DNA from 4 places in the Shewanella sp. A32 genome. Region 3 is predicted to be linked to each of the others. Evidence: predicted binding sites of a transcription regulator. Region 3 holds the regulator's gene; each other region holds the start of a gene.
What was found. Region 3 encodes sigma-54, which starts transcription at its own class of promoters, with help from an activator protein. Its sites were predicted from a motif close to GTTGGCACGNNNNTNGNNT; they were not measured.
Positions count from the first base shown of each region.

Region 1: PY479_RS11460 (YccF domain-containing protein) is a predicted target of sigma-54. The motif match lies at 4,059-4,077, and genes of this name have one in related genera.
Region 2: fliE (flagellar hook-basal body complex protein FliE) is a predicted target of sigma-54. The motif match lies at 5,686-5,704, and genes of this name have one in related genera.
Region 4: PY479_RS00860 (4Fe-4S dicluster domain-containing protein) is a predicted target of sigma-54. The motif match lies at 2,806-2,824, and genes of this name have one in related genera.

Region 1 is NZ_JARFTS010000014.1:50,181-58,281, reverse strand. Features, by position in the region: gene PY479_RS11490 (chemotaxis protein CheV) at 1-610, opposite strand, end outside; gene PY479_RS11485 (lipocalin family protein) at 767-1,327, shown strand; gene PY479_RS11480 (class I SAM-dependent methyltransferase) at 1,324-1,941, opposite strand; gene PY479_RS11475 (hypothetical protein) at 2,309-2,482, shown strand; gene PY479_RS11470 (hypothetical protein) at 2,757-2,984, shown strand; gene PY479_RS11465 (pyridoxal-phosphate dependent enzyme) at 2,986-3,945, opposite strand; gene PY479_RS11460 (YccF domain-containing protein) at 4,121-4,528, shown strand; gene PY479_RS11455 (cytochrome-c peroxidase) at 4,725-5,714, shown strand; partial or broken gene PY479_RS11450 (EVE domain-containing protein) at 5,929-6,394, shown strand; gene PY479_RS11445 (hypothetical protein) at 6,391-6,705, shown strand; gene PY479_RS11440 (TIGR00266 family protein) at 6,759-7,553, opposite strand; gene PY479_RS11435 (LysE family translocator) at 7,790-8,101, shown strand, end outside.
Region 2 is NZ_JARFTS010000001.1:366,813-374,913, forward strand. Features, by position in the region: gene fliD (flagellar filament capping protein FliD) at 1-624, shown strand, start outside; gene PY479_RS01600 (hypothetical protein) at 641-964, shown strand; gene fliS (flagellar export chaperone FliS) at 971-1,381, shown strand; gene PY479_RS01610 (sigma-54-dependent Fis family transcriptional regulator) at 1,674-3,104, shown strand; gene PY479_RS01615 (HAMP domain-containing sensor histidine kinase) at 3,191-4,270, shown strand; gene PY479_RS01620 (sigma-54 dependent transcriptional regulator) at 4,267-5,604, shown strand; gene fliE (flagellar hook-basal body complex protein FliE) at 5,760-6,092, shown strand; gene fliF (flagellar basal-body MS-ring/collar protein FliF) at 6,123-7,829, shown strand; gene fliG (flagellar motor switch protein FliG) at 7,819-8,101, shown strand, end outside.
Region 3 is NZ_JARFTS010000002.1:4,997-13,097, forward strand. Features, by position in the region: gene rapZ (RNase adapter RapZ) at 1-422, opposite strand, end outside; gene ptsN (PTS IIA-like nitrogen regulatory protein PtsN) at 419-862, opposite strand; gene hpf (ribosome hibernation promoting factor) at 862-1,152, opposite strand; gene PY479_RS01925 (RNA polymerase factor sigma-54) at 1,182-2,648, opposite strand; gene lptB (LPS export ABC transporter ATP-binding protein) at 2,741-3,469, opposite strand; gene lptA (lipopolysaccharide transport periplasmic protein LptA) at 3,466-3,999, opposite strand; gene lptC (LPS export ABC transporter periplasmic protein LptC) at 3,986-4,546, opposite strand; gene kdsC (3-deoxy-manno-octulosonate-8-phosphatase KdsC) at 4,543-5,094, opposite strand; gene PY479_RS01950 (KpsF/GutQ family sugar-phosphate isomerase) at 5,094-6,071, opposite strand; gene PY479_RS01955 (calcium/sodium antiporter) at 6,112-7,068, opposite strand; gene mlaF (phospholipid ABC transporter ATP-binding protein MlaF) at 7,397-8,101, shown strand, end outside.
Region 4 is NZ_JARFTS010000001.1:190,005-198,105, forward strand. Features, by position in the region: gene PY479_RS00850 (CCE_0567 family metalloprotein) at 1-135, shown strand, start outside; gene flhA (formate hydrogenlyase transcriptional activator FlhA) at 140-2,236, opposite strand; gene PY479_RS00860 (4Fe-4S dicluster domain-containing protein) at 3,060-3,692, shown strand; gene hyfB (hydrogenase 4 subunit B) at 3,689-5,713, shown strand; gene PY479_RS00870 (respiratory chain complex I subunit 1 family protein) at 5,724-6,674, shown strand; gene PY479_RS00875 (hydrogenase 4 subunit D) at 6,690-8,101, shown strand, end outside.

The DNA.
Region 1 (8,101 bases), on a different contig from region 3:
GTCGCAAAGTATCTCGTACCTGGTGTCTGGCGGTAGCGGAATCATCCACAATCAATACCTTACGGCCCTGCATTTGTGTTAACAATGATTCATCTAACTTGGAGGCATCCAGCTTCACGTTGTAACGAATAATCTCTGCCAGGACTTTTTCTACATCAATAATTGATACCAGTTCTGTACGATCTTGCTGCTGCAACTTAGTGAGCGCCGTCAGATAGTGGTTGTGCCCCGCATTTTGAGGCGGAGGCATCACCTCATTCCAGTTCATATTGATAATGTGTTCGACTTTGCCCACCAGGAATCCCTGCACACTACGATTATATTCGGTAATAATCAGATTGGAGTCGCCGTCTAGCGGCATCGGCTTGAAACCTATGGCCTGCCGCAAATTAATGACAGGTATCGACGTACCGCGAATATTTGCAACGCCAGAAACGCAAGGATGGCTGCCAGGCATCTGTGACAATCGCGGTAACTTAACCACCTCTTTTACTTTAAACACATTGATGGCAAACAACTGTGTTGAATTAATGCGGAATAACAACAGTTCCAGACGATTTTCACCCACTAACTGAGTGTGCTGATCCACTGATTCCAAAATATTTGCCATGAAAGAAAGTTCCTGAATAACTGCAAAATTTACCAATTTGCTCAGTAGTATAACGACATGCTGAATTGTCTTATATGAGCCATGACAAATTTTCTTATGGTATATAGTATGTTCACAGCTAAGCAGAAACCTATTTGCAATCAATGGAGCTCAATTATGTTTAGAACGATCAAACAACTATCCATACCCATCATTGTTCTAGCATTGAGTGCGTGCACTATTATCGACAAAGAAATTCCAGTTGTTACCGATTTTAAGGCAGATGCCTATGTTGGAACATGGTATGAAATTGCCCGTTTAGACCACAGTTTTGAGCGTGGTTTAACGCATGTGACGGCCACTTACAATCTCAAAGGGGATGCTTTACAGGTGATCAATAGGGGCTTTAATCCAGTATCGAGAACCTGGAAAGAGGCGGAAGGTATCGCCTACTTTATGAAAGGACGCAATACCGGTCTATTAAAAGTCAGTTTTTTCAGGCCTTTTTATGGCGCGTATCAGGTGCATGCTTTATTGCCGCACAATCCCGTCAACGGAAACTATCAAAATTCGATTGTGATGGGACCAAATGACTCGTACCTGTGGCTACTGTCTCGCACACGACAAGTCACCCCAGAAATTAAAGCCGATTTTATACACCAAGTTCAACAATTGGGAATTGATCCCAACAAACTTATTTGGGTAACCCAAACCCCGCAGCCTGAATTAAAAAATTAACTGATGGCATTTGCGCCCACGGGTTTTATCGCTAACGTTACACCTGCAAGCCCTAATACATGATGGCTCTTAGCGATTTCAAAACCGGCCAATCGTAAACAATCATGCATTTCCCCGTGATTAAAGCGATTCTGCTGCGGATGTTCAAACAGTCGGCGACTGACGGGATTACAGATTGCGGCGCGATAGAGTTCTTCAATCACAAATGAGCCGCCGGGACGTAATACTCGGAAAACCTCCGATACGGCCTGCTGCCAGTCGGGAACATGGTGAAACACTGCAAAATCACACACCAAATTAAAGCTGCTATCCGCAAATGGCAATGTTGTTGCGTCAGCCTGCGCCAAAGTCAGCCATGGCACATCAACATAGCGCTTAGCGCAGTAAGATAACATCTCTTCGTCTAAATCTACCGCTGTCACATTGCTGGCACCAAACCCCTTATGGATCATGCTGATCCCCTGGCCAAAGCCGCAGCCGATTTCTAACGCGTGTTCCACTACGGGTAAACCGTGTTCGAATAGACCGAGCAATAATGGTTGTTCCAGTCGCTGTTGCAACCATTGTCTTAAAGGATGACGCACAACATAACGTTCCAGCTTATTTAGCTTCATACTGCTCCTCGGGTTCCATTCACATTTATTTATCTTTATCTGGACAACTTAATACATCATACGCTGTCATAACATTAAGGTTAAAGTGCCATGAAATACGGGCCATTCCAGATATAATCTTACCGATACCTTTATGGGTATCACACATCTGTCATAAAGTTGTGTTGAACTTTGTCCGTTTAAACAGGCACGACAATCTATACAGAAAAATATTGAATAACTTTAATGCGGTAGATACTTGATATTTTTTTCGAAGGTGATTAGAGTGACCTGTCAGACAACGAGTTCTTTCGCTAAAAAAGCTAAGGATATTCTATAGTTAAACTTAAAAGCCCCCGCGGCTTACAGTAAAAAAGGAGTGTGGCCTATGTCATACAAAATCGATGGACATGAAATTACAGTAAACTTCCCTGTAGATTCAATCTCCGTAAATAAAAACTCAATTGCCTTCACCGACAGGAAAGGCAAAAAAATGCAAACTTTTGATAAACGTAGTGATGTCATTTCATTTATGAAATGGCTTGTAAGTACTAATAAATAACCCCCGCGTTATCGCCCTTCGGTAATTAATCCTCTCACCTACCGAAAGCATTTTTGCAGATTGGACTGATAACAAAGATCAGCAATCGGGCAGTATCACATTTGGCTCAGGCAGGATCCCATTGAGGATGAACGCCTGACCAAATGGGAGAATCCCTAAAAGTTTTATCACCATCACCTAAACTAATCAGGAAAGCGTTATACTGACGCCATTCTGCTACTGATTACCAAAAATAATTTTGAGCAAACCTAAATGTCATGATGCAATGACACTGATGTTAAAAGAGATCAGATTGAAAATCCCATTTGATTTGCCAGAAACAACCATTTGTGGCGGCGACTGCCGAGGTTGTTCCAAAAAAATGTTGGAATTATTAGATACAGAAGCCAGTTACTGGGAGTCCATGATTGACCAACAAGTTCCAACCTTGGCAGATTTGAAAAATTTGCAGTTATTAGCGCTACGCACTTTTAAAATACTGCATCGTAATCACTTAGTTTAAGTTAACACACACCATACTTTCTGGCATATCGCGGCAACATAGATTCATTTCCTAATAAGCCGCCCTGATGAATATACATAATCGGCCGCTGCGGATGTTGTCGTTTATAATTAAGCAGCATTAACCAGCCCAACGGATCGTATAAAAGCTCAAAGGTTATTCCCGTTTTATTTAATTGTTGCCAAATCTGATAGAACTCTCGATAGAGTTTGCCGAAATGATATTTTTTTGTCGGCGTAATTACGCTGGGATAGCATCTGCGGTCGTCAGATAAACCAGCAAATTGCTGCAATAAATAATGGTCACCGCCAACCACGGCACAGGTCAGCACTTCGATATCACTGTTAATTTCATGAAAATACTTGGCTAAATATAATGCCGTTGTACCGGTTCCCGAAGGTAAGAAAACTTTTAAACCTTCAACTTTTTGTTGTTCTGACCATTGTTGAATTTCCTGTGCTAATAGTCTTACGCCATATTCGGCTGCACGGCAGCGGCCGCCCTCCGGCACGAATAAGGTATTGGTGGTGCCAGCTAATACCTGTTGTGCTAAATATTGTTCCATAGACAAGCCAGACAACTGATTGGCAACCGCTAAGATCTCTGCGCCCAACAATCGAGCCGCACGATAATTACCAAGTGGACGTTGTACTAACCACTGCGGCAGATGATCCACATAAAAGTGTAACTGCCAACCTTTGAGTTTTGCTAACGCCGCCATTGAGTATAAAGAATTGGCCTGCGCCGAACCGTACCCAATAAGCAGTTGGATATCAGGGAAACCGTGGTCGAGAAAATAACGAAATTTTCTGGCCTTATTGCCGCTGAATTCAGGGTGCAGCAAGTCATCTCGCTTCACATAGAAATCATAACCATCAAACTCGATATGTTGTACCGGCGTCTGCGCCAGCAAAGATGGGGTTATTAGCATAAATAACAAACAGATTTTTCTTGCCATCATTGTAAGATGATGCCGCGATCAACACCATAGTAACCAAAAGCCTAATTATTGGTGAATTTCGCCAATCGAACAAAATGCGAGTATAGAATATTATTAAATTCAATACCTTAAATCTTGGCATATTTATCGCTAAGCCTACCATCAGATATTTTAAATAATAATGAGGCGAGTAAAAATGGCCGTTTTGCGATTTATCTTTAATGTAGCCTGGTTCGTATTAGGTGGCTTTGTGATGGGGCTAGCCTGGTGGTTTGCGGGACTTATTTGTTTTATCAGCATTATTGGTATTCCCTTCGGCAGAGCCTGTTTTGTCATTGGTGAAATGACCTTTTGGCCTTTTGGTCAGGAGCAAGTTAGCCGTGACGAGCTATACGGACGAGAAGATATTGGTACCGGGCCACTTGGGCTGATTGGCAACATTGTGTGGTTTATTCTGTTCGGCATCTGGTTAGCTATTGGTCATATTGCACATGCATTAGGGTGCTTTATCACCATCATCGGCATCCCTTTTGGCATTCAGCACCTGAAACTGGCGCTATTAAGCCTCACCCCTATCGGCAAAACAGTCGTTGCCGCACGTTAATGCTTTGATGGCCCACCACAGACTTGGGGGCCATATTCGTCGGCAGGCGTAGCAACCTTAAAATTATATTAATTTACTGATAATAAAGGTAATTATATTGTTCCATAAGGTCTTTTTCACTTCCTTCACCAATCGTCACGATTTATGATCCTGACATGTCCTTACATTTCATAAGGCAGTTTAAAGGGAGTTGAAAATGAAATACCAAGCATTGATGTTGGCGTTATCAGCCATCATCGGCAACCAGGTAGCCAATGCGGCTGAACCCATTGAGATCATTCAGCCGGTGAAAATTACCGACCCAGATAAAGTAGAACTGGGCAAAATGTTGTACTTTGAACCCCGACTATCAAAATCAGGATTTATTTCTTGTAACTCCTGCCACAATCTTTCCACAGGTGGTGTGGATGCATTACCCACTTCCATTGGTGATCGCTGGCAGCAAGGCCCGATTAATGCGCCTACCGTACTCAACGCAGATTTTATGCTGGCACAATTCTGGGACGGTCGCGCAAAAGATTTGCAAGAGCAAGCAGGCGGCCCCATCGCCAACCCCAAAGAGATGGGATTTACTCACCAACTTGCCGTAACAACCGTTGCCTCCATGCCCGGTTATCGTGAACGATTCGTCAAAATATATGGCAACGATAAGATTGATATTACTCGTATTACTGATGCCATTGCCGCCTTTGAAAAGACACTTGTTACCCCGAATAGTCCATTTGATAAATACTTAGCGGGTGACCAGCAAGCCATTTCCACCGACGCCAAGGCTGGCTATAACATTTTCAAAAATCGCGGTTGCGTTGCATGCCATAACGGCCCGGCCGTGGGGGGAACCATGTATATGAAAATGGGCCTGATAAAGCCCTTTCATACTAATAATCCTGCCGAAGGTCGTAAGGCCGTTACCGGCAAAGAAGCAGATAAAATGGTATTTAAAGTCCCAACGCTCAGAAATATTGAGCTGACTTATCCCTACTTCCACGATGGGAGTGTTTGGTCGTTAGCAGAAGCAGTCAACACCATGTCCAATGTGCAGTTAGGTCAGCAGTTCACACCGGAAGAAAACGCGCAAGTGGTGGCCTTTTTAAAAACGTTAACCGGTGATCAACCTCATATTACCTTGCCGATTTTGCCCCCATCTACTGCCGAAACGCCTAAACCGCAACCGTTCGAACAATGATGCAGATTTAAGATTTGCGATCAAAAGCGCCACGGCAGTGGCGCTTTTTACCTCTTACTATTTACATTTCAATTGATTAATTAACATTTATTTTACATTTGTCCATAAAGGATTTGTCGAATCCACTAACAATCCGTATGGTGTTAACCAGAGCCGATGTCCGCAATGGTAAAAAGGTGCTAAATGGTATTGATATCACCGAGGAGCATATAAGTTGAATTACGGGTTGATGAAATCTGGACCCAATGAATTCAGTATCAATGATCTGCAACAAGCCCCCAACTAAACCACGGCTTGGCACGGCATTCGTAATTATCAAGCAAGAAACGACACGGGATCAGATGAAAACAGGCGATGGTGTTCTGTTTTATCATTCCAGCTGTAAATAACCGGCTGAGGTAGGTATCGCAACCGTCATCAAAGAAGCGTATGCCGATGATAGTGCTTGGGATCTACATTCAGAATATTATGATGCTAAATCGACACCTGAAACACCGCGTTGGCTGATGGTAGATATCCGCTTCCAACATCGATTTAGCACACTCGTATTACTTAAACGGCTAAAAGCAGATGCAGCATTTGCCGAAATGTATTTGAAAAAAAAAGGTTCAAGGCTGAGTATTCAACCAGTAACCTGCGAGGAATGGCAAAGGATAACGAAAATGGGAGACGAAAAATGAATTTGATGGCAAAAGCGTTAATCATAGGCACTACTGCGTTGGCATTTCTAGGTAACCCACTTACCGCCATAGCGAAATCACATGATGACTTACCACCAGGATTACAAAAAAAAGCCAATAGCGGCAAAGCATTACCACCGGGATGGCAAAAAAAATATCACAAGGGTGATGTTTTGGATAACGACATCTACGGTCACGCCAAAGTGGTAGTACCGCTAGATAAAAATGGACTGATAACGGTTAATATTGACGGAACCCTCTTTAGGCTCCAGGAAAAGACCCGTCAGATAATCGATATTCTTGCTCATTAACCGCATCTTGCTAAACCAAAGCACCGCCTCTATGCGGTGCTTTGGTTTTTCAGTTAACGGCCATCCAGCATCCGACCAATACCACCAAGTACCGACCCCTCACCTCTGTCAGAGCCTCCCATAGATGGCGCATGGGCAATAATACGGTCTGCCATACGGGAAAATGGCAAGCTCTGTAGCCATACAGTACCGTGTCCCTGCAACGTGGCCAGAAATAAGCCTTCACCACCAAATAACATCGACTTCAAAGATCCGGCCCGCTGAATGTCATAGTCAATACCTGGCGTGAAGCCAACCAGACAGCCAGTGTCGACTCGTAATGTTTCTCCCTGTAACTCCTTACGAATCAAAGTACCACCAGCATGAATGAATGCCATGCCATCACCTTTAAGACTTTGCAGAATAAATCCTTCACCACCGAAGAACCCGGCACCCAATTTTTGATTGAACTTCATACTGACATGGGTGCCTAGCGCAGCCGCAAGAAAGCTGTCTTTTTGCAAAATCAGCTCCCCGCCCACATCATCCAGATCGATTGCGAGAATTGTACCTGGATACGGCGCCGCAAATGATACTCGCTTTTTGCCATGTCCCTGGTTAGTGAAATGGGTCATAAACAAACTTTCGCCAGTTAACATACGTTTGCCTGCGCCCATCAGCTTGCCAAAAAAGCCCGATTCAGGTGCAGAACCATCGCCCATTCTAGCCTCAAAACTAATGCCCTCTTCCATGTATGTCATAGCACCAGCTTCAGCAATAACAGTCTCCCCGGGGTCCAGCTCGACTTCAACCAGCTGCATACTTTCGCCAAGGATTTCGTAATCTACCTCATGGCAACGTTTGCTCATCTATCGTCCCTCATGTTTGTCCGACCAGCGGTTCAATAAGCGCCGTCGTGCATTAAATTCGTGTGTGTTATGACATAAAATGTCACAACACACAATGATGAATTTACGTGTTCAGCTAAAATCTTCATTAATAATTGCTAATGCATCAATCCCCGCCCCACAAAAGCTGAAAGCACTTGTTTCCACTACTGACCAGTTTAGACTAGTGGCTCTTTTGGTTTTCACAACGATTGCAGATGCAAAATTACTCACTGCTGGCAGCATTTATTCCGACATTTTTTCTGGTTTCAGCTACACCTGGCATGTGCATGACGCTGGCCATGACACTGGGGATGAGTATAGGTGTTCGCCGAACGCTTTGGATGATGTTGGGAGAATTAACAGGTGTCGCTTTAGTTGCAGTTGCCTCTGCACTCGGAGTAGCGGCATTGATGTTACAACATCCTCAGTTATTCCAAGGATTAAAATACCTTGGCGGCGCCTATCTTATCTGGCTCGGGTTCAATATGTGGCGAGCAAAAGCGCACTTAGCTGACAACAACACACTA
Region 2 (8,101 bases), on a different contig from region 3:
GATTCAGGCCAAACGACAACCTTGACCATCGCTCAGGATAATGATGGTGTAAAGACTAATATCCAAAACTTTGTAGATGCTTACAACACCTTGATGGATAAAATCAGCTCTCTTTCCTCTTACGATGCTGATACCGACACTGCAGGCGCTTTGCAAGGAGACTCGCTTGTTCGTTCCTTGGAGTCACAATTACGCAGCAGATTAAGCAATCGAATTTCCACTGATAGTGGTTCAATTGCATTATATGACATCGGCATCTCCACTGACCGATACGGTAAGTTGTCTGTTGACTCCACTAAGCTGGATGACGCTCTTTCAAATAATATGAATGGAATAGAGTCTTTGTTTGCATCAAGTGATGGTGGTATTGCGACTTCACTTGATAGTTTGGTCGAGGGATATGTTAAATCTGGCGGATTAATTGATAGCCGCAATACTTCCTATACTAACGAAACAAATCGTATTCAAGATCAGCGCGATGCTCTGGATAGGCAGATGGAACTATTACAGGCGCGTCTGACAAAGCAATTCAATGCTATGGACTTAGTTGTCGCACAGTTGAATTCTCAAAGTTCAAGTGTTACTAGTGCGTTAGCATCATTGCCTGGTGTTGTGAGTGGTTAAGTTATAAAGGTATAAAATGGTTAACGAAACGCAGTTAGATGAGCTTAACAAAGAGTTAGGCATTCTTATGGATGAAATACTTTCGTTGCCTGTTGATGATGAAAATACAGAAGTATTGGTCTCAAATTTGCAAGATGTGGTTAGCAGGCGTCAAAATTTGCTGTCAATGTATCTGAGTGAAATTAAAGACAAGCAACTACTTAAAAGGCAGTTGCTGCTATCAAAAAAATTCGAAGAAAAAGCAAAGAAGATTTTACAGCAACGTCAAGATTTACTCTCAGTGATGCAAAAAGGTAAACGCCAGCTCAATGTCTATAAATCAGTTGATGCGAACAGGTAGGTACATATGAGAGGTTCACTGCAGTCATATCGTAAAGTCTCATTGGAAAGCGAAATTGCAGTAGCTTCGCCACATCGAGTTATTCAATTGATGTTTAATGGCGCATTAGAGCGATTGGCTCAAGGACGTTTTGCTATCGAACAGAATAATCTTGAGGCTAAAGGGCTTTATATCAATAAAGCTATTGGGATAATCACCGGTCTGAAAAACAGTCTCAATATGGATGCTGGTGGCGATATTGCTGGCAATCTGGATCGCTTGTATGATTTTTCGCTAAGAAAGATTTCCGAAGCCAATATTAACAATGATCCTCAGGCACTGGATGATGTGTCCGCTATCTTGCGCGAAATAAAAGAAGCGTGGGACGCGATTCCGGCAGACAAGCATTATATTACGGCGAATAAAGAGCCGGCATAATCTCAAAATTTCCATGATACAGGCGCCATAATCGGCGCCTGTATTTTAACAAGCGTCGAGATTTTGACACTGTGGCCGGTAAGCGCTTTCAAAATGGTCTAAAATCTCTCTGTTTGAGACATAAAAGCGATTGCGGGGTTGCTAATGTCTTGCTGATAATACAATATTCAGCATGGCTGTGGCTTTCGCTATAAACGTGAATAATAAGTTGTGTCTCGCGCTAAGTTTTGGACACACAAAAACAACTAGATTAATAATTTCCTATAATTATCAGACCGTAGCGGCCTACTGAATGATGCAAACAGATCAACGAATTTTACTTGTCGGCAATCCATCGGAGCGTTCCAGTCGCTTGTCTTGTGTGTTGGAGTTCATTGGGGAACAGGTGGATGTTATTGCCGCAGATGTGGCAGAAAAGCTGACTCCAGAGTTGCGTTGCCGGGCACTGATTTTACTGCCTGAGTGTCTCACCGAAGCGCAGATCACTATGCTGCTCACCCGTATTCCGTGGCAACCATTTCTGAGTTTTGGCAAGGTGACGCCCAGTGCGTCCAATGTCTTAGGTATCATTGAAGAGCCGCTGAGTTACACGCAAGTCACCGAACTGTTGCATTACTGCCAGGTGTTCGGTCAGATTAAACGCCCTCAAGTGCCCACCAGTGCTAACCAGACCAAATTGTTCCGTAGTCTTGTCGGCCGCAGTGATGGTATTGCCCAGGTTCGTCATCTGATTAATCAAGTCGCCGAATCCGGTGCGACCGTATTAGTGACCGGGCCTTCCGGTACCGGTAAAGAAGTCGTCGCACGTAATATTCATTATCTTTCTGATCGTCGTGATGGGCCGTTTATTCCGGTTAACTGCGGTGCTATTCCGCCGGACTTGTTGGAAAGCGAACTATTTGGTCATGAAAAAGGCTCGTTTACCGGTGCCATCAGTGCCCGTAAAGGCCGTTTTGAACTTGCCGAAGGTGGCACGCTGTTTTTAGATGAAATCGGTGATATGCCGTTACAGATGCAAGTAAAACTGTTACGGGTATTGCAGGAAAGAGTATTTGAACGCGTGGGAAGTGCCAAAGCGATTCAAGCCAATGTCCGGGTTGTTGCTGCCACTCATCGAAATTTAGAAGCCATGATTGAAGCGGGTGAGTTCCGCGAAGATCTGTATTATCGGCTTAATGTTTTCCCGATTGAAATGCCGCCGTTAACGCAGCGCAAAGACGACATTCCATTATTACTGCAAGAATTGGTCAGCCGGGTATTTAATGAAGGCAAAGGCCGTGTGCGCTTTACTCAGCGAGCCATTGATTCGTTGAAGGAACATGACTGGGCCGGTAACGTGCGCGAGCTGTCTAATTTGGTTGAGCGCTTAACTATCCTCTATCCCGGTGGTTTGGTCGATGTTAACGATTTGCCGATTAAGTATCGCCATATTGATGTGCCGGAGTACTCCGTTGATGTCAATGAAGAGATGCAGGAGCGTGATGCGCTGGCGTCAATCTTCAATGATGAAGAACCGGTAGAAATTCCAGAAACCCGCTTCCCCAGTGAATTACCTCCGGAAGGGGTGAATCTGAAAGACCTGTTGGCTGAGCTGGAGATTGATATGATCCGCCAAGCCTTGGATCAACAAGACAATGTGGTTGCCCGCGCCGCGGAAATGCTCGGGATCCGTCGTACTACGCTGGTAGAAAAGATGCGCAAGTATGGCATGACCAAAGAATAATCAGCATTTACTTGATTCATAAAGATTATTTTTTGGCATAGATTCTGCTTTTACCTCGTTAATAGCATTTTTTTGACGGGGTTGATATGGCAGCCAATTCGCTTGCACAACTGGAAACCATTTCCCATCGTGGGCATGAATGGATTCAGGTCAAGGCAGCCGCCAATATGTCCAATCGAATGGAACATATTCTGCAGGCGATGCCTTCTGGGGTGGTTATCCTCAATGGCGACGGCATTGTCACTGATGCTAATCCTGTGGCGGCGTCACTGCTGGATATTCCGCTGGTGGGCGAGCGTTGGCTCAGCATCATTAACCGTTCATTTGCGCCGCGCAAGGATGATGGTCATGAAGTCTCTCTGCGCAATGGCCGTCGCGTAAAACTCGCAATTACCCCCCTCACACCGGAACCTGGTCAGCTGATTATGATCACTGACTTAACCGAAACCCGTTTACTGCAGCAAAATTTATCGCACTTACAGCGGTTATCGGCGCTAGGGAAAATGGTTGCCAATTTGGCGCATCAGATCCGCACGCCATTATCCTCGGCTTTGCTATATGCAGCGAATCTTGGCAATCCTCGTCTGGATGAGCCTTCTCGTCATCGCTTTCAGGAAAAACTGCTCGATCGCCTTGGAGAGCTGGAACGACAAGTCAACGATATGTTGCTGATCGCGCGCGGTAAACAGGAGCAGGTTGGTGAACGCGTGGCGATGTCGGAAGTGGTGAATCGAGTGATGGCTAACTGTGAAGCCATTTGTGAGAAAAAACGGGTGGTTCTCGAGGCTGATTTACAGCACGACGGTGAAGTCCTCGCTAATCTTTATGGCCTCAGTTCCGCCATTAATAATCTGGTGATGAACAGCATTGAAGCCGAAGCCAATCACATTGTGTTACGCCTGACGCGTGATGCTCAATATGTCAGCCTGACCGTCATCGATAATGGTCATGGTCTCGAAAAGAAATTACAGCGCAAAGTGCTGGAACCGTTTTATACCACGAAAACCCATGGTACCGGACTCGGATTGGCGGTGGTGCAATCGGTAATAAAAAGTCATGGCGGCCAGCTATCGCTCAGTTGTGAGCCACAAAAAGGCTGCAGTTTTACCCTCTCGTTACCCATGGTCGACAGCAACGACAATGCCAATGGAGACCGCACGGTATGAATGATATCAGGATCCTGTTAGTCGAAGACGATGCATCCCTGCGCGAAGCCTTATTGGATACATTGCTGATTGCAAGCTACCAGTGTGTGGATGTTGCCAACGCCGAAGAAGCCATCATGGCGTTAAAAAAATGCCAGTTTGATATGGTGATCAGTGACATACAGATGCCGGGAATTGGCGGTATGGGCTTGTTAGATTATCTGCAGCAGCATCACTCGCAGATACCGGTGTTGCTGATGACTGCTTATGCCACCATTGATAGTGCGGTAAGTGCAATTAAATTAGGCGCGGTCGATTATCTGGCAAAACCGTTTGCCCCAGAAGTGCTGCTGAACCAGGTCAGTCGTTATTTGCGACCCAAAGCAGATGCCGGTGAACCGGTGGTGGCCGATGACAAGAGTGTCGCACTGCTGGAGCTCGCAGCTCGCGTGGCAGCGTCTGAAGCCTCGGTCATGATCCTCGGCCCGAGTGGTTCCGGTAAAGAAGTGCTGGCGCGTTATATTCATCAGAAAAGTCCCAGAAGTGAAGCGCCATTTGTTGCGATTAACTGTGCGGCCATTCCGGAGAATATGCTGGAAGCGACCCTGTTTGGTTATGAAAAAGGGGCCTTTACCGGGGCTTATCAGGCCTGTCCCGGCAAGTTTGAGCAGGCACAGTCCGGGACTTTGTTATTGGATGAAATCTCGGAGATGGACCTTGGCTTGCAGGCAAAACTTCTGCGCGTATTGCAAGAGCGAGAAGTTGAGCGACTCGGCGGCCGTAAAACCATCAAGCTGGATGTCAGGGTTCTGGCAACCTCCAACCGTGATTTGAAGGAAATGGCGGCCAAGGGGGATTTTCGCGAGGATCTCTATTATCGCATCAACGTATTCCCATTATCCTGGCCTGCGCTGAATCAACGTCCGGGCGACATTGTGCCATTAGCAAAACATCTGCTGTCGCGTCATGCGCGCAGCGGCGGTATTCATCCAGTACCGACTTTTTCAGATACCGCCATTCGTCGATTGTTGAGCCATCGCTGGCCGGGTAACGTGCGCGAACTGGATAATGTTATTCAGCGAGCACTGATTTTGCAGCGCAATAACGTCATTGAAGCGGCGGATATTATTATTGATCTGCAAGACGTAAATCTGACGTCAGAACCTCAGGCATATGATGGGCCGGAGGGGTTGGGGGACGAACTCAAGGCGCAGGAACATATGATCATCCTGGAAACCCTTAACCAGTGTAATGGCAGTCGTAAACTGGTCGCCGAAAAACTCGGGATCAGTGCCAGAACCTTACGCTATAAAATGGCGCGCATGCGAGAGATGGGCATCGAACTTCCCGCCTAACCTCAGCATCAATGATACCGGCAGCCATCGCGCTGCCGCTTTCTTATGCAGTCAACGCGTCGATGTTGCATAGGTGTAACCATTGGCAACCTTTTTGCATTACCTCCGTTATCAATAGCTAAGCCGTCAAATGGCTGACGACGGGAGACCAAAGCATGCAGATCGGTGGCAACCCTCTACTGCAGGAAATGCAGTCAATTAAAGGTGAAATATCACCTAATTCCATTGCCCCTTCATCGCTGCGGCAGGTGGGTAACACCAGCGGAGCAGATTTTGCGGACTTGTTGAGTCAGGCCGTTGGCCATGTCAGTGAACTGCAAAATACCTCGTCTAACCTGGCTACTCGTCTGGACATGGGCGATACCAGCGTCAGTCTGTCAGATACCGTCATTGCCAGAGAGAAAGCCAGCGTGGCTTTTGAAGCAACCGTGCAGGTGCGCAATAAGCTGGTGGAAGCTTACAAAGAAATCATGAGTATGCCGGTTTAAACCGGCTAGCCACGAAAGCAGGAATCCAACGTGAGTACAGAATTAGTAGCGGAAAACAGCGCCTCTCTTCCTACTACCAGCAGCGGTGCACAGCAGGAAAATAAATCCGGTGTGATGGGGATGCTGGGCAGTGTCGATATGCTGCGTCAGGTCACGATGATCCTGGCGCTGGCGATTTGCCTGGCGCTGGCGGTATTTATCATGATCTGGGCCCAGGAGCCTGAGTATCGACCATTGGGCAAAATGGATACCGATCAGCAGGTTCAGGTGCTGGATGTCCTCGATAAAAACCGTATTCCTTACAAGATTGATGTCGACGTTATTAAAGTCCCGGAAGATCAATACCAACAGGTCAAATTGCTGCTCAGTCGCTCCGGGGTTTCTACCAGCAATGAAGACAAAGATTTTCTGAACCAAGACTCAGGTTTTGGTGTTAGTCAGCGGATGGAGCAGGCGCGTCTGCAACACAGCCAGGAAATGAATCTGGCTCATGCCATTGAAGAGCTGAACAGTGTCAGTCGCGCCAAAGTGATCCTGGCGCTGCCGAAGGAAAACGTATTTGCGCGTACCCGTGCCGAACCCAGTGCCACGGTGGTGGTAACCACCCGTAAAGGTGGCTTGGGCCAGGAAGAAGTTGATTCCATTGTAGATATCGTGGCCTCTGCGGTTCATGGCATGGACCCAAGTAAAGTCACCGTGACTGACGCCAGTGGTCGGCTATTGAATTCTGGCAGTCAGGATGCGGTATCCGCCCGCGCTCGTCGTGAGCTGGACCTGATCCAGCAGAAAGAACAGGAATATCGCAATAAAATCGATTCCATTTTGATCCCAATCCTCGGCCCGGAGAACTTTACCTCACAGGTCGATGTGAATATGGACTTTACGGCGGTTGAGCAGACCGCCAAACATTTCAACCCGGATTTGCCGGCACTGCGCAGTGAAATGACCGTCGATAACAAATCGGTTAATGGCGTTAACGGCGGCGTTCCTGGGGCTCTCAGCAATCAACCGCCAGCGGCCTCGAATATTCCCCAAAAAGCCACCGGTGACAGCACTGAAAAGCCCACATCCAGCAGCAGTCACAACGAGGCGACTCGTAACTATGAGCTCGACACCACAATCAGCCACACCAAGCAGCAGGTGGGGAATGTCCGCCGTGTGAGTGTCTCGGTCGCGATAGACTTCAAATCCGGTTCCGCCGATGCGAACGGCAACACCACTCGGGTGCCGCGTACTGAAGCCGAAATGGCGAATATCCGGCGTTTGCTGGAAGGCGCCATCGGTTATAACAGTGAACGCGGTGATGTTATTGAGGTGGTGACGGTTCCGTTCATGGATCAGTTAGTGGAGCCGTTACCGCCAGTGCCTTTGTGGGAACAGGAGTGGTTTTGGCGCGCCATGAAAATGGTGTTAGGCGGGTTAGCCATATTGATGCTGGTGTTATTCGTGGTGAAACCCGTGGTGAAAAAACTCCTTTTCGCTGACGATTCAAAAATGCCGGATGAGCCTCAAATAGGCCATGAGCTAGCGGACATTGAAGATCAGTATGCTGCTGATACTTTGGGAATGCTGCATAAGCCGGATGCTGAATACAGTTACGCCGAAGATGGTTCCATCTTAATCCCGGATCTGCACAAAGATGATGATATGATTAAGGCCATCCGGGCGCTGGTGGCAAATGAACCTGAACTCTCCACTCAAGTCGTGAAAAACTGGTTACAAGACGATGGCAAATAACGAAGAGGCCAGAGTGCCTAGCAATTTTGATGTGAAGTCTCTCAGTGGCGTCGATAAAACTGCGATATTGCTGTTGAGCCTGAGTGAAGCAGATGCGGCATCGATCCTTAAACATCTGGAACCCAAACAGGTACAGAAAGTGGGGATGGCGATGGCCAATATGCAGGAGTTTGGTCAGGAACGCGTGACAGCAGTGCACAAGTTATTCCTGGACGACATTCAGAAGTATTCTTCTATCGGCTTCAATAGCCAGGAGTTTATCCGTAAAGCGT
Region 3 (8,101 bases):
ATATTCATGTTAGAGGTATCTATGTAGTGATCCATTAGCTGCGACATCGGCGCGAGTAGTTTGCCTTCCTGCTCAATCGCATCTTTAAGGGAGATTTTGCTCTTGGATAACGGATGTAGACGTCGGGTTTCACTGTAACGTTTAAGCAGCACCTTATCGGATGCGTTTAAAAAGAAACTGATGACTTCAGTGCCTTGTGGCAGATTTTGTATCTGACTTTCCAGGACTTTTTCCTGGTTAGGCATGTTGCGCACATCGACGCTAATCGCGACCAGTTCGTTACTGCCGCGCAGATTGTCTAACAGACTGCCAATCATGGGGAGTGGCAGGTTATCAACGCAGTAATAGCCCAAGTCTTCCAGCACTCGTAACGCTACAGATTTTCCTGAGCCTGAGCGGCCTGAGACAATGGCCAATTTCATCCGGTGATCACCTGATACAGTTCTTCTTTGGTGGTGGCTTTCCGCAGTTGCTTGAGTATCAGCTTATCACTGAGTTTCTCGGCCATCGCCGACAAAGTACTGAGATGCTGCTGACATTGATCGGCGGGCACTACCAACGCAAACAAGATGTCTACCGGTTGATTATCGATAGCGTCAAAGGGGATCGGTTCGTCGCACTTAATCAGCACGGCGATAGGATCTTTAATGTCCGGCAAGCGACCATGGGGAATGGCAATGCCATTCCCGATACCGGTACTTCCCATTTTCTCTCTGACCAGCAGACTTTCGAAAATGGCTTGGGACGACAGGTTTGGATACTGGGCTGCTGCGAGTTCGCTGATGAGCTCCAATACCTTTTTCTTGCTGCCGGGTGTGGCACATGCGGTACACTCCGGCCGCAGGATGGTACTAAGTTCCATCATGAGTATTTTGTCAGCTTTTCTTTGTATTTAATGACCTGACGATCCAATTTATCAATTAGAGCGTCGATGGCAGCGTACATATCGGTGTGTTCTGCGGTGCCGTGCACCTCTCCACCATTCAGATGTAGCTTGGCTTCGACTCGTTGTATTGCTTTCTCAACATTGAGTACGACGTGCACATTATTGATCTGTTCGAAATGGCGTTCAAGTTTTGCAAATTTACTCTCCACATAGCTGCGCAACGAGTCGGTGATCTCAATATGATGGCCTGCCAGGTTGATTTGCATAGGGTGTCCTCCATAGGGGTACTGTGGAATTACAAACTCTTACGCTGATTCGATGGTGGGATCATCATGGCTTCGCGGTATTTGGCGATGGTTCGGCGTGCCACGTTAATTCCCTGCTCAGCCAGCAACTGTGCCATTTTGCTGTCGCTGAGCGGCTTTTTCTGGTTCTCCGCGGCCACCAGTTTTTTGATAAAGGCGCGGATTGCCGTCGATGAACATTCGCCACCGTCTTCAGTACCGACGTGGCTGGAAAAGAAATATTTTAGCTCAAATATACCGCGTGGCGTATGCATGTATTTCTGCGTTGTCACTCGGGAAATTGTCGATTCGTGCATATCAACGGCTTCGGCAATATCATTGAGCACCATCGGTTTCATGGCTTCTTCGCCATATTCAAAGAATCCCTGCTGAAACTGTACAATGCAGTTAGCCACCTTTAGTAGTGTTTCATTGCGGCTTTCCAGACTCTTGATAAACCATTTGGCTTCTTGCAGGTGTCCGCGGATAAACTGGCTGTCGGATTGGCTCCGCGCACTGCGGGCCATAGCGGCATATTGCTGATTAATACTGAGTTTGGGCATGCAGTCTGGGTTGAGTTCTACCACCCAGCGACCATTTTTCTTCCACACGCTGACATCTGGGATCACGTACTCGTCATCCTGAGGCTGCACTAATAGTCCGGGACGTGGATTAAGCGATTGGATCAAACTAATCGCGTCACGCAGATCTTCTTCTCTCAAACGGGTCTTGCGCATCAGTGTGCGATAATCTTTGGCAGCGATCAGGTCAAGATGCTGTTCCAGCAGCATAATGGCGTTTTCGAGATGCGGGGTGTCATCACTATATTGCGACAGCTGGATCAGCAAACATTCACGCAGATCCCGTGCAGCGACACCGACAGGATCGAAGTGTTGGATGCGTTTCAATACCGCTTCTACTTCTTCTAGCTCGATTTCCGGATTGCCCATAGCATCCAGAATATCCTCCGTGGTTTGCGTCAGATATCCTTGATCATCAATCGCTTCGATAATTGCAGTGGCGATTGCTGCATCAGTTTCTGAGAACGGTGTCAGGTTCTTCTGCCATTCCAGGTGTTCATGCAAACCTTCAGAAGTTTCTCCCTGAAATGGGGTATCGTCATCACGGATAGGACCACTGGACATAGCCGGAGCGGCAGTAAAAACCTCATCCCAGGTAGTATCCATTGGCAGCTCTTCAGGGAGTGCCTGGCTAGTGAGTGCGTCCGAGGTTTCTACCGTCGAACTATCTTCGATATGTTCGCTCGGCTCCGGTGCCTCTAAATTGTTATCGATATCATGATTGCTGTCGGTGCTTTGGTTGTCTTCATTCACTTCGAGCAGCGGGTTTGCTTCTAAGGCTTCTTGAATTTCCTGTTGTAACTCCAGCGACGACAGCTGCAGCAAACGTATTGCCTGCTGCAGTTGAGGTGTCATGGTCAGTTGTTGACCCAGTTTGAGCTGGAGTGACGTTTTCATGTTACCGCTTACCCCTACATCTTATAACTTTATAAAAATTCTAGTAATTACAGACTTTAACGTTTTAAAGCTGTAAGCGCTCCCGGTGTTTACTATAGCTTGAATTGTTCACCCAAGTACACAGCACGGACTTGTTGGTTGTCGAGGATCTCGGCAGGGGTGCCTTCGGCGATCAGTTGTCCGTGGCTGACAATGTATGCATGTTCACAAACATCAAGTGTTTCACGCACGTTATGATCCGTAATCAGCACACCCAGTCCACGTGACCGCAATTGTTCAATAATTTTTTTAATATCAATAACGGAGATGGGGTCTACGCCAGCAAAGGGTTCATCCAACAGAATGAATTTCGGGTCTGCGGCCAAGGCTCTGGCAATCTCGACACGCCGGCGCTCACCTCCCGAAAGTGACATCCCCATGCTGTCGCGAATATGGGTGATGTGAAACTCTTCGAGTAACTGTTCCAGTTGTTCTTCACGGCCATCGCGATCCAGATCTTTTCTGATCTGCAATACTGCCATGATGTTATCGCGAACAGTTAGCTTACGGAAAATACTGGCTTCTTGCGGCAGATAGCCAATACCTTTGCGAGCGCGAAGGTGCATGGGATCCATGGTCAGCTCATCTTGATCGATAAAGATCCGTCCCTTATCGCTCTGGATCAAGCCGACTACCATGTAAAATGTCGTGGTTTTCCCTGCACCATTGGGTCCCAATAATCCCACAATCTGACCTGTTGCAACCGACAGACTGACATCTTTCACGACCATTCTTTTTTTGTAGCTTTTCGCAAGGTTATGGGCGATCAAGGTATTACTCATTGCTGCTCCTGCTGGGGATCCTTTTTGGGTTGCTGCTGGTAGTTGTCAGGCTGGATGACCGTGGTCACACGATCTTCTCCCTGGCCGCTGCTGGAGGCTTGCAACTGCTGGTTTTTAAGGTCATAGACAATTTTTTCTGCAGTGGAAACGCTGCCACCTTGTTCCACCTTTGCTTTACCGATGAGCGTCAGTACGCGTTTATTAATGTTGTAGTGAATTTCATTGGCGCTGGCGTTCGCAATACGGCCATCTTCTAATTTCTGACGAAAGGTGGCCGGTGAACCTTTTGCAATCAATACTCTTTCGCCGTCTTTATCGGAACTGGATGCGTTGACTTCGGCGGCTGTGAGCTTCATTGAACCTTGGGTCACAATCACATGGCCGCTGTACACGACTTGCTTGTTCTTGATATCTGCCGACTGCGCATCAGCGGATATTTCCAGTTGTTGCAGCAGATCTTTATCAACCGCAGCAGCTGAAAGGCTGGTAAGGCACAGCATAGCAGCGAAAATAAGCTTATTTCGTTTCATAGGTTCCTTTTACCTGACTAAGCAGTTTGACCTGCTGAGCGTTGAGATCAGCGTATAGCCCCAGACCTGTGATATTGAAGTCCTGACCATTGATCAGAATATTTTTGTCTGACGTCATAATCATGTTGCTAAGGTTCAGTTCCAGATAACTGGTACTGATAGATTGTATCGGTTCAGTTGGACTGATGGCGTCAATAATAACATCATTTTGCAACACCACCTTGTTGCTGTGTTTATCGAGTTGTCCTTGCAATGCGGTCATGCGCCACTCGGTCTGACCCTTGTCTGGGAATACCCAGTATACCGGATTAGTAAATACTGTCCGGTCATCCTGCTCATAGTGTTCCATGTGCTTAGCTGACACCCGACTGGAGATCATTCCGTTTTGGTCATAGCTGACACTGCGTAAATCGTCTGCTACGTAATCGGGCTGAATCACATCGGTAGACAGCTGGGTGGCTTCCGAATTGCGTTTGTTCTGTACCTGCCAGTACAACACCAGTGCAGCGGTAAAGAACGCGATAATGGCCAAGGTGACTCTGTTCATATACTCATGCCGTGTGCGGATGCAATTTTATCCTGACTCATCAGTAACAGATCTGCCAGTTCACGCAGTGCCCCATAGCCGCCATTGAGATAGGTGACCAGATGCACTAGCTGTCTGACTCGAGGATGCCCGTCAGCAACACATACGCTGAGGCCTACCTGTTGCATTACCGGCAGATCCACCATGTCATCCCCAATATAGGCCACCTGTTGTGGTGGTAGTTGATAATGTTGCAGCAGCCAGTTGAATGGCTCCAATTTATTATCAACGCCCTGAAATATATGAGGGATCCCTAGCGCCGTCATACGGTCTTCAACAATTTGTGATTTACGTCCAGTAATCACCGCGACTTGAATCCCGGCGTTGAGCAACGCTTTTACGCCATAACCGTCACGAGTGTGGAACGCTTTGAGTTCTTCACCATGGTTTCCAAGATAGATGCGGCCATCCGAAAAGACGCCATCAACGTCACAAATCAGTAGTCGTATCTGCTTGGCTAACTGCCAAATCTCATCGGCAACGGGTCCGTAAAAGCTGTCTTGCGCCATTAAATGACCCCCGCGTTGACTAAATCCAGCATATTCAGCGCTCCTATCGGATGATTTTCGGCATCGACGACAATCAAGCCATTAATGCTGCGGTCATCCATCACCTTAAGGGCTTCTGCTGCAAGAATATTAGTTTTAATTGTAATGCAGTTACGGGTCATCACATCCGCAATCCGGGTCTGACGTAAATTGACTTCTGCGTCAATTACTCTGCGCAAATCCCCATCAGTAAAGATACCTACTAGCTTGTTGTCTCCGTCAATTACCGCGGTCATTCCCAAGCCTTTTTTGGAGATTTCATAAAGGGCGTCAGTAATGCAGATATCATGATGTACCAGCGGAATGTCATGACCTTTGTGCATGACATTATCGACTTTCAACAATAGTTTACGACCTAAGGCGCCCCCTGGATGAGACAGCGCAAAATCATCCTTGGTGAACCCTTTCGCTTGCAGCAGCGCAATAGCCAGTGCATCGCCCATGACTAAGGTCGCGGTAGTGCTGGACGTGGGGGCTAATCCTAATGGACAGGCTTCCTCCGGCACTTTAATACACAGGTGCAGTTGTGCCAGTTTGGCCATGGTGGATTCCGGGTTACCCGTCATGGTGATAACCGGAATGCCTTGTCGCTTGATGACTGGCATCAGGGTAAGAATTTCATTGGATTCACCGGAGTTGGAAATGGCGAGCACAATGTCGTTGTGGCTGATGACACCAAGATCGCCGTGACTGGCTTCACCCGGATGCACAAAAAAAGCGGGCGTACCGGTACTGGCCAGCGTCGCTGAAATCTTGTTCCCTACATGGCCGGATTTTCCCATCCCCATCACGATCACTTTGCCACTGCAGTGGTAAATCATCTCGCAAGCCTGGGCAAATTCTTCAGAATCAACGTATTGATACAGGTTATCTAAGGCTTGTTTTTCGATATCAATGACTTTGCGTCCCCAATGACGCAACTGACTTGCATCTGTCATATCTTTCTCTCTTGTTTCTGTTCAACACTCAACGCGGAGGCTAGAACAGGCTAATCTGATAGCATACAAAGCTGGTAAGCAAGGTGACGCCGTGCCACCTTTTCAATTCGCGCTGCTTTTTGCTGCTCAACAGGATCAATAGGGCCAGTGCTGTGCTGGTACCTAACACCATATAAACATCCCGGCTGGCGGCTGAGGCATCTACTTCTCCGGGCGCAATTAATCCAGGAATAGCCAGCACTGCAAGGATGTTGAACAGGTTTGAACCTACGATATTGCCAATAGCCAGGTCGTCCTCTTGGCGCAGCACACCCATGATACAGGCGGCTAACTCCGGCAAACTTGTGCCAACCGCGATAATTGTGAGACCAATCACCAGATCTGACATGCCAAAATACTTGGCGATACCGACCGCACCTTCGACCATCCAGTTAGCTGCCAGTGGCAATAATATGATGCCGACCGCAATCCAGCACAAGGCTTTCCAAGTGGCGACATCTTTCGGAATATCGCTGTCGGCGTCATCCGCCAACACATCCTGTTCTCTGTGAGCGAAAGCATGCCAGATAAGGTAGCCCATCACTGTCAGAAACAGCAGCACCAGTATTGTCCCTTCTGTACGGGTTAATTGCCGATCGGCAAGGCAGTAACCCGCAAACAGGGTGGCAATCAACATCAGGGGAATTTCCCGAAACAGTGTCTGAGAACTGACACGAATTGCGCCAAATAATGCGGTAATCCCCAAGATTAGCGAAATATTTGCAACATTAGATCCCAGAACATTGCCTATTGCGGTGTCTGGTCGCGCGGATAATGATGCCGTTGCCGCCACAAACATTTCTGGTGCGGAACTCCCCATGGCAACAATCGTCAAACCAATTAATAACGAGGGAAGCCCAAGGTTTCGAGCCAAAGCACTTGAACCATAAACAAATTTATCAGCGCTCCAGACTAAAAACAGCAGTCCAGCCAACAGTAAAAAAATATTGAATAGCATTGAACAATCGTTTTTCCCTGAACCTAGCGCTGCATTGTCGCTGTATTTGCTGGAAATTGAAAGGGCGCCTCTTCCACTGGGGCTGCCAGTTGTGTGCCGTAACTCTATTGCGTACAATTTATCGCTGATTATATCAGGCCTCTGGTTCACAGAAGGCTGTTCAGTAACGGTTCAGATTGGCGTGACTAACATGATTGGAGTGTTTCCAAGATGCAAAACATCGATGTTGGCAATCTGAGAACGTTCCGGTAACTCAGGGTTACGTCTGTGACGGGATAAGCGGCAAATCCCACTCATAAAACAGGAATTTTTAGAACTGGAAGCAAACATGAGCCAAACCCAGACTGCGTTGGTCGAAGTCAAGAACCTCTGTTTCAGCAGGGGCTCTCGGGTGCTCTACGATAAGATCAATCTGAGCATCCCCAAAGGCAAGGTAACCGCCATAATGGGCCCCAGCGGTATCGGCAAAACGACATTGCTGAAGCTGATTGGTGGTCAGCTTACTCCTGATAGCGGTGAAGTACTGTTTGAAGGGAAAAACATCCATAAACTCTCACGTCATGAGCTGTTTGATGTGCGTAAGCGTATGAGCATGCTGTTTCAAAGTGGTGCCTTGTTCACTGACATGAACGTATTCGACAACACCGCTTTTGCACTGCGTGAACATTCTGGTCTGCCAGAAGCGATTATTCGCCGTATCGTCCTGATGAAGCTTGAGGCGGTCGGGCTACGCGGTGCCGCATCCTTGATGCCCAGCGAACTTTCCGGCGGGATGCAACGACGTGCTGCACTCGCCAGAGCGATTGCAATGGAACCGGAAATGGTGATGTACGATGAACCGTTTGCAGGACAAGATCCCATCTCGATGGGCGTGCTGGTGAAACTGATCCGCGAGTTGTCTGATGCCTTATCCCTGACTTCGGTTGTGGTGTCTCACGATGTCGGTGAAGTCCTGAGTATTGCTGACTATGCCTACGTCATCGCGGATAAACGGATTATTGCTGAAGGGTCGCCGGAAGCGTTACGGCAGGCT
Region 4 (8,101 bases), on a different contig from region 3:
CATGATCCGCTGGAACAGTGCTTACCTAAAGCCTATGAAGATATTCCGCTGATCGCCCATGCCTGTTACCAAGCGTGCCAGAACTGGGCAATTTTGAACGCAGAGTTGGCAGCACTGGAAAATTCCCAGGTCTGAACGGTTAGACCAACACCGATTCTTTATCGATACCCAAGCGCTTCATGCGTGACAGCAGGGTGGTGCGTTTTAGACCCAGTTTGTGGGCTGCCCCACGAGGGCCAGCAACGATGCCATTGGTTTCTTGCAGCACAGTAATGATCCGCTGGTATTCATCATCTTCCTCCGCACTCCGGTGCGGTGCCGGTTCCGGGCGGATTAACGGTGGTTCTTCTGGCTGTTGGTAACTTCCCAGTTCTGATGGAAGCTGCAATATGTTACCGCTGGACAATAAGACTGCTCGCTCAATCACATTCTGTAATTCGCGGATATTTCCCGGCCACTCCATCTCCTGCAACTGTCGCAGTACCCGCGATGGAATACTGTCGATATTTCGCCCCATGTGTTTACTGGCGCGAAAGACAAAGTATTTTGCCAAGTGCGGAATGTCATCGCGACGTTCACTCAGTGGTGGCAGTCGAATAGGAAATACATTCAGGCGATAGAACAGATCAGAGCGGAACTCTTTGTCAGCGACCATCTGTTTTAAGTCGCGGTTGGTGGCTGCAATCAACCGTACATCGACATTGATCAGACGGTTACCCCCCACGCGTTCAAATTCTTGCTCCTGCAGGACACGCAACAATTTTGGCTGTAATTCTAGCGGCATATCGCCGACTTCATCCAGAAACAGGCTGCTCTGATGCGCCATCTCAAAACGGCCCAGGCGTTCTTTACTGGCACCGGTAAAGGCACCTTTTTCATGACCAAACAGATCACTTTCTAGAAGCCCGGCCGGCATGGCGGCGCAGTTCATCTTGATCATGCGTTTGCCGCTGCGGGGGCTGAGGCGATGAATGGCACGAGCAAACACTTCTTTGCCGGTACCCGTTTCCCCCAGCAACAGTACGCTACAGTCAGTTTTAGCCACCAGTTCCACCTGTTTAAGTACTTGCGTAATGGCGTTACTACGGCCAATGATTTCATCAAATTGCTGGTGGCTTAGGCTTTCGACTTGTTCACTCAGATAATGGTTTTCCTGGACCAGATTATCTTTCAGACGATTGATCTCTTGATACGCCCGGGCGTTATCTACGGCAATTGCTGTGCGTTCAGCCACTTGTGCCAGCAGCTGCAAGCGCGAGCCTTTAAAGCAGTTTTCATCGGCCTGCGCCAGTTTGAGCACCCCTAACACCTGTCCGGCAAATTTAATCGGGATCAGGCAGAGTTGATGACTGGTGGCGGGCCATAAATTGAACAGTTGGTGTTCGTTAGAGGCCAGCGGATCGTCTGGTGTCAGTTGCCGGATCAGAATTTCCCCACTTTCCAGCACCTGTTGACAGATACTCGTCGCGGCACTGATGCGCATCTGGGTTTCTTGCGGTTTGCCGGGTTGCACGAAAAAGGCGTTATACAGCATCAGGTTATGAGGGTCGGTTTCTGGCAGACAGACACTGATGGCACTGATACCAAAATAGCAGTGAATTTCCCGGGCAATTTTATCGACCAGTGATTCAACGCTCCGCTCCGTGATCACCGCGTTGGTCACGTTCACCAACACATGAAAATCATCCCGTTCCTCACACAGTTGACCTTGTTCAAAACTTAACGCGAGTCGTGATTGCAGATGTTCGAGGGCGACACCGACCGCTTCGGCGACCAGTTCAAGCTGCGCAATCTCGTCGTCGTCAAAGCGGCCGGTATCGCTACGGGTGATCTCCAGCAGTCCCATTAATCGGCGGTGGTTAAGAATAGGAATTGCCAGGTAGTCCCCAAAAGGTTCGGGGCGGATACTGACGGTTAAACGTGGATAGCGCTGGCGATATTCTTCGCAATCCAGATGTAAGACCGTACGGGAAGTTTGGACGACACGAAGCGGGCCATTTTGCAGCAGGGATGGTTCTTCAAAACAACGAATGCTGCCATCTGCAGTCGGGATATAGAGGCAGGGGGCCGCCATTGGCCCGTCGACTAGCACCGAACAGTGATATGCCGCCGCAATATCGGAAAAATGCTGATTTAAGCTCTGTAGCATAGTTTCCACACTGGCTTGATCCAGCAGTTGGTGCGTCAGCCTCAGACAGCTTTTCTGTTCATTTAGGTATTGAAATCGCTGTGCCATGTTTCCCCATTTCTATCACGACATATAGGCACTGTGTCAGCGGTGGTTAGCTCGCAAGCAGTACCCGATAAGCAGCTCATCCATGCAGATTGCTAAGACAGACCATTTATTAAAACACATTATCATCTGACAAAATGCGACAAGCCCCCAACTCCTTGGCGGTGGTTAACGCAATTGCCATGTCTGTCCCGCGCACTCGCTATTTTTATTTTTAAAGCAGTAAGTTAGCTAAATTGTTGTTACTGGCATAATCCCCAATTTGCGTTGTTGTCGAAACCAATACTCTGGTGTGGTACGCCACGTGCCGACAGTGTTAACGGTTATTTGCCGTCTTTTTAACGCCCCCAAACTTTACGCATCTTTGGCTATCCATCATCCGATGACTCACTACTCGTGTTGTTAATTGCGAGCAAGAACAGTGCCAGCCAGACAAGCAGTGTTAATGCCGGGTTACGGCGATATGGCATTACTGTCGAATTACGCGGGTGTCGATACGGTTTATATCCATTATTTTAAGTAAAAATATTTTTAATTTATTGAATTTAAACGATTTAAAAATATTTTTAGAAATTGGCACAGAAAATGCTCTCTAGGGACATTGATCAGCCGTCTTGGGTGATCGCTTAACCGGAGTGTTAGGTGCTGGGGTTACAGGCAGATGGCTTGCCAAATACGCCAGACACAGTGTAACGCCCCGTTTCATGGGAAGTTGTCCCGGTTTTTGGCTCATGGTTACAGGTGTCGACAGATCTGCCACTGGCAGTGCCGTCGTCAAAAGTGACGAAATGGGCTCAAGGTGGGATCACGTGCTTAGAGAGAGTATATGAACCGTTTTGTCATTGCCGATCCGCAACTATGCATCGGCTGCAATACCTGCATGGCGGCGTGTTCAGAGGCACACCGGCAACAAGGGTTGCAGACCGAGCCAAGACTGGTGGTGATGCGGAGTACCGAGGAATCGGCGCCGCAAATGTGCCATCAGTGCGAGGATGCCCCCTGCGCCGCTGTGTGTCCCGTTAACGCTATCCGCCGTGAGGATGAAGCCATAGTACTCAATGAAAGCTTATGTATTGGCTGTAAATTGTGTGCCATTGCCTGTCCGTTCGGTGCCATTACCCTCAGTGGTTCCAAGCCACTGGATATTCCGGATGACGTCTGTACCCCGTTGGCTGCTGCAGCACCGCGTTCACCTTCTGCGGTCAGTCCGTTACTGGATTGGCGTACCGGGGTCCGTGCTGTGGCGGTGAAATGCGATCTGTGCAGTTTCCGTCCTGAAGGTCCCGCTTGTATTGAGACCTGTCTGACCGGCGCAATTGTGATGGTGAGCAGTGAGGCGCTCGATAAAGCCTCGGCGCGTAAACGGCAGTTAGCGGCGATGCCTAATCCCGGTGACTGGCATGAGCAAGCTGCCAATGGCGCTATTGTGGCCGCAACTGAAGGGGAACATAAATTATGATGACGCCTTTATGTTGGTTGGGTCTGTCGTTAGCGCTGTATATGATTGGCGCACTGTTGTCACTATTGCTTTGTCGTAACGAAGCCTTGGCGATTCGAGTCAGTGGTGGGCTGTCATTGGTAGGCGGCGTCTGTGGCGTGATTGCGGCGCTGCCGGTGTTGCTTGATGGTGGCGTTATTACCGCTGATTACGCCGGTCCATTTGCTGCTTTTGCTCATTTGACACTGCGACTGGATATGCTGGCAGCATTTATGGTGCTGGTGATCTCCCTCCTGGTGGTGGTGACTTCTCTCTATTCATTCTCTTATCTGCAGGAATACCGCGGTAAAGGTGCCTGGGCGATGGGATTCTTTATGAATCTGTTTATCGCGTCCATGGTCGCGCTAGTCGCGGTGGACAACGCCTTCTATTTCATCGTGTTGTTTGAAGCGATGTCGCTCAGTTCTTACTTCCTGGTGATCTCCGAGCAGGATGATGAAGCGGTGGGGGCCGGGTTGTTGTACTTCTTTATCGCCCATGCCGGTTCTGTGCTGATCATGCTTGGCTTCTTCCTGCTGTACCGTCATGCCGGTAGTCTGGATTTCTCCGCTTTCCGTGACGCGCATTTGCCGGTCGGTGAAGCCTCGGCGGTGTTCTTGCTGGCGTTCTTTGGCTTTGGTGCCAAGGCTGGGATGCTACCGCTGCACGGCTGGTTACCACGCGCTCACCCGGCGGCACCATCGCATGCATCGGCATTGATGTCCGGGGTGATGGTGAAGATCGGGATTTTTGGCATCATCAAGGTGGGCATCGATTTGCTCGGTGCAACCGAAATGTGGTGGGGCATCGTGGTGCTGGCATTCGGGGCCGTTTCTTCCGTGTTGGGGGTGCTGTATGCACTGGCAGAGCACGATATCAAACGCCTGCTGGCTTATCACACCGTTGAAAATATTGGCATTATCCTGATGGGCGTGGGGGCCGGGATGATCGGCATTGCAACCCACCACCCATTGCTAGCGCTGCTGGGATTGCTGGGTGGTCTGTATCACCTGATCAACCATGCGCTGTTTAAAGGCTTGTTATTCCTCGGTGCCGGGGCCGTTATCTACCGCACTCACACCAAGGATATGGAGCAGATGGGAGGACTTGCCAAACTGATGCCGCGCACTGCGGTGGCGTTCCTCATCGGCTGTATGGCGATTTCCGCACTGCCGCCACTGAACGGATTTGTCAGTGAGTGGTTCACATATCAGTCCCTGTTCACTATGAGCCACGACGGCAGTGTGGGCCTAAAATTGGCAGGGCCAGCCGCCATCGTGATGTTGGCGATTACCGGCGCGTTGGCTGCTATGTGCTTTGTCAAAGTGTATGGCATCTGCTTCTGTGGCGCACCGCGCAGCGAAAAAGCGGCGAATGCCCGCGAAGTGCCATTCAGCATGACCAGCGCCATGTGGTTGCTGGCGATCCTCTGTGTACTGTTGGGTGTCGGAGCCTCTGCTATCGCACCGGTGCTCACCAATATTGCCGCGCAATTAAGCCACGCCCCGGCTGTAACAATGGCCAGTGGCACCAGCGTATTCCCAGGTGATGCAGCACAAACCAGCCTCAATCCGCCATTGCTATTTATCCTGTTGCTGGCACTACCGTTGCTGCCGCTGATGATTTACAGCGTCAAGGGTGGCAGTGATCGGCTGCGCTTTACCCGCCGCGGGACACCTTGGGCTTGTGGCTATGGCTATGAGGCACCAATGGCCTTGTCTGCGGGGAGTTTTGCGCAGCCGTTGCGGGTGTTGTTCGCACCGCTTTATCGCCTGCGCAAAACGCTCGATCCAGCGCCCATGTTGCAACGTTCACTGGATGTTACCACTGACGCTGCCATCAAGGTGGAGCCGGTATGGGACGAACATCTGGTGTTGCCGGTAGTTAATGGTGTGCAGCGACTCAGTCGTTTGGTGCAGTGGATCCAGTATGGCGATTTCCGTGCCTACTGCTTGTATGTGGTCGCGGCACTGGTTGTGCTGCTGATCGTCACCATGGCCTAAGGAGTAGAGGATGATGATGCAAAATTCCTTGGTATTGGCACTGGTTGCGGGGCTGCTGCAAGCCGTGCTGTTAATGGCTGTGTCGCCACTGCTATCCGGTTTGTCGCGGGTGATCCGTGCCAAGATGCACTGTCGCAAAGGTCCTGGTGTGTTGCAGGAATACCGCGACATTCTGAAATTGCTGACCCGTCAGGAAGTGGCTCCCAGTCACTGTGGTGGGGTATTTCGGGTGATGCCATTCGTGCTGCTTGGCACCATGCTGCTGGTGGCCATGACGCTACCAGTGGCGACACAAGCATCGCCAATGGCGGCGGGGGGAGATGTGATCACTCTGCTGTATCTGTTTGCGATTTTCCGCTTTTTCTTCTCACTGGCAGGGCTCGACTCTGGCAGCACTTTTGCCGGTATTGGCGCCAGCCGCGAGCTGACGCTGGGTATTCTGGTGGAACCTATTTTGATGTTGGGGCTGCTGGTGGTGGCGCTGATAGTGGGTTCTACCAATATCAGCAATATCAGCAGCACCCTGGCGTCGCAGCCATGGGCCGCCCCCACCGCGACGGCGATGGCCTTGCTGGCGTGCGCCTTCGCGGTATTTATCGAGATGGGCAAAATCCCGTTCGATGTGGCCGAAGCCGAGCAGGAACTGCAAGAAGGTCCGCTATCTGAATACTCCGGTGCCGGTCTGGCGCTGGTGAAATGGGGCATCAGCCTCAAGCAGGTGGTGGTCGCCGGGCTGTTTCTCGCCATCTTTGTACCGTTTGGCAAAGCAGACTCTATCACGGTTGCCAGCATGTTGCTGGGGACCTTGGCCTTTGTGGTCAAACTGGTGCTGGTGTTTGTAGTTGCAGCGGTGATTGAAAACACGCTTGCCCGTGGTCGTTTCCTGTTGACCGGACGAGTGACCTGGATGGGCTTCGGCGTTGCAGCGCTGGCGTTCATGTTCTATCTGACCGGGCTATAAGGAGTCAGCATTCTTATGGAGAATATTGCGCTTGCGACCATGCTGCTGCCATTTATTGGCGCACTGTTGATCGCGCTGATGCCACAGCGACACGCCAAAGTGCTGTGCACGCTGTTCGCGCTGCTGGCCACTTTGGGTATGGCGGCTCTGGCCTATGCCTATCTGGACAGCGGTAAAACCGATGTGACGTTCACCCTGTACAGTTACGGGCATACCCAGCTGTTTGGTTTTGTGATGGATCGCGTCAGTCTGTTGATTGGTTTCGCTGTGGTGTCCCTCGGCTTCCTAATCAGCCTTTATTCCTGTGGTTATCTCACCACTGGCAACCGGGAACATCCCCATGAAGGCAGTAATCGCTATTATGCGTTTTTGTTGATCTTCATCGGCGCGATGGCTGGCCTGACCCTGTCGTCCACTATCCTCGGACAACTGCTGTTTTTCGAAATCACTGGCGGTTGTTCCTGGGGGCTGATTGGTTACTACCAGAGTCCCAAATCATTGCGTTCGGCCTTGAAAGCGTTATTGGTGACTCACATCGCATCTGTTGGCCTGTATCTGGCGGCGGCCTGGCTGTTCGCTAAAACTGGCACTTTCGAGTTGACTGCAATCAGTCAGCTCAGTGATGCCGACAAGCTGGTGGTATTCGGTGGCGTATTGTTTGCGGCCTGGGGTAAATCGGCGCAACTGCCACTGCATATGTGGTTGCCTGATGCAATGGAAGCGCCGACACCGGTCAGTGCTTATTTGCATGCGGCCTCGATGGTGAAAGTGGGCGTTTACATCTTTGCCCGCGCCATTATGTCTGCTGGCACTGTGCCTCACGAAATCGGCGTGGTCGGGGCGGTAATGGCGACCATCACGATGGTGTATGGCTTCCTGATGTATCTGCCGCAGAAAGATATGAAGCGTCTGCTGGCCTATTCCACTATCGCACAGCTGTCTTACATCTTCCTCGCGCTGTCACTGTCCATTTTCAATTCAAAAATGGCCTTCGATGCCGGTATTGCTTACATCTTTAACCATGCTTATGCCAAGAGTCTGTTCTTCCTGGTGGCCGGTGCCCTCAGTTATGCCTGTGGTACCCGTATGCTGCCACGGTTGAAAGGTCTGTTGCGCTGTATGCCACTGTTGGGCATTGGTTTCTGTGTTGCTGCAATGGCGATTGCCGGGGTGCCACCCTTTAATGGCTTCTTCAGCAAATTCCCGCTGTTTGCTGCGGGTTTCGAGTTGAGCCAGGCACATTGGTGGTTATTGCCGCTACTGATCATTGCGCTGATTGAATCAGTTGCCAGTTTTGCCTGGTTGTTACTGTGGTTCGGTCGCACGGTGCCCGGCGCACCATCCGAAGAAGTGGCCAATGCTTCAGCAGTGCCAATGTCGATGAAGATAGTGCTGGTGGTGTTGATTGTGATGTCGCTGATCTCCAG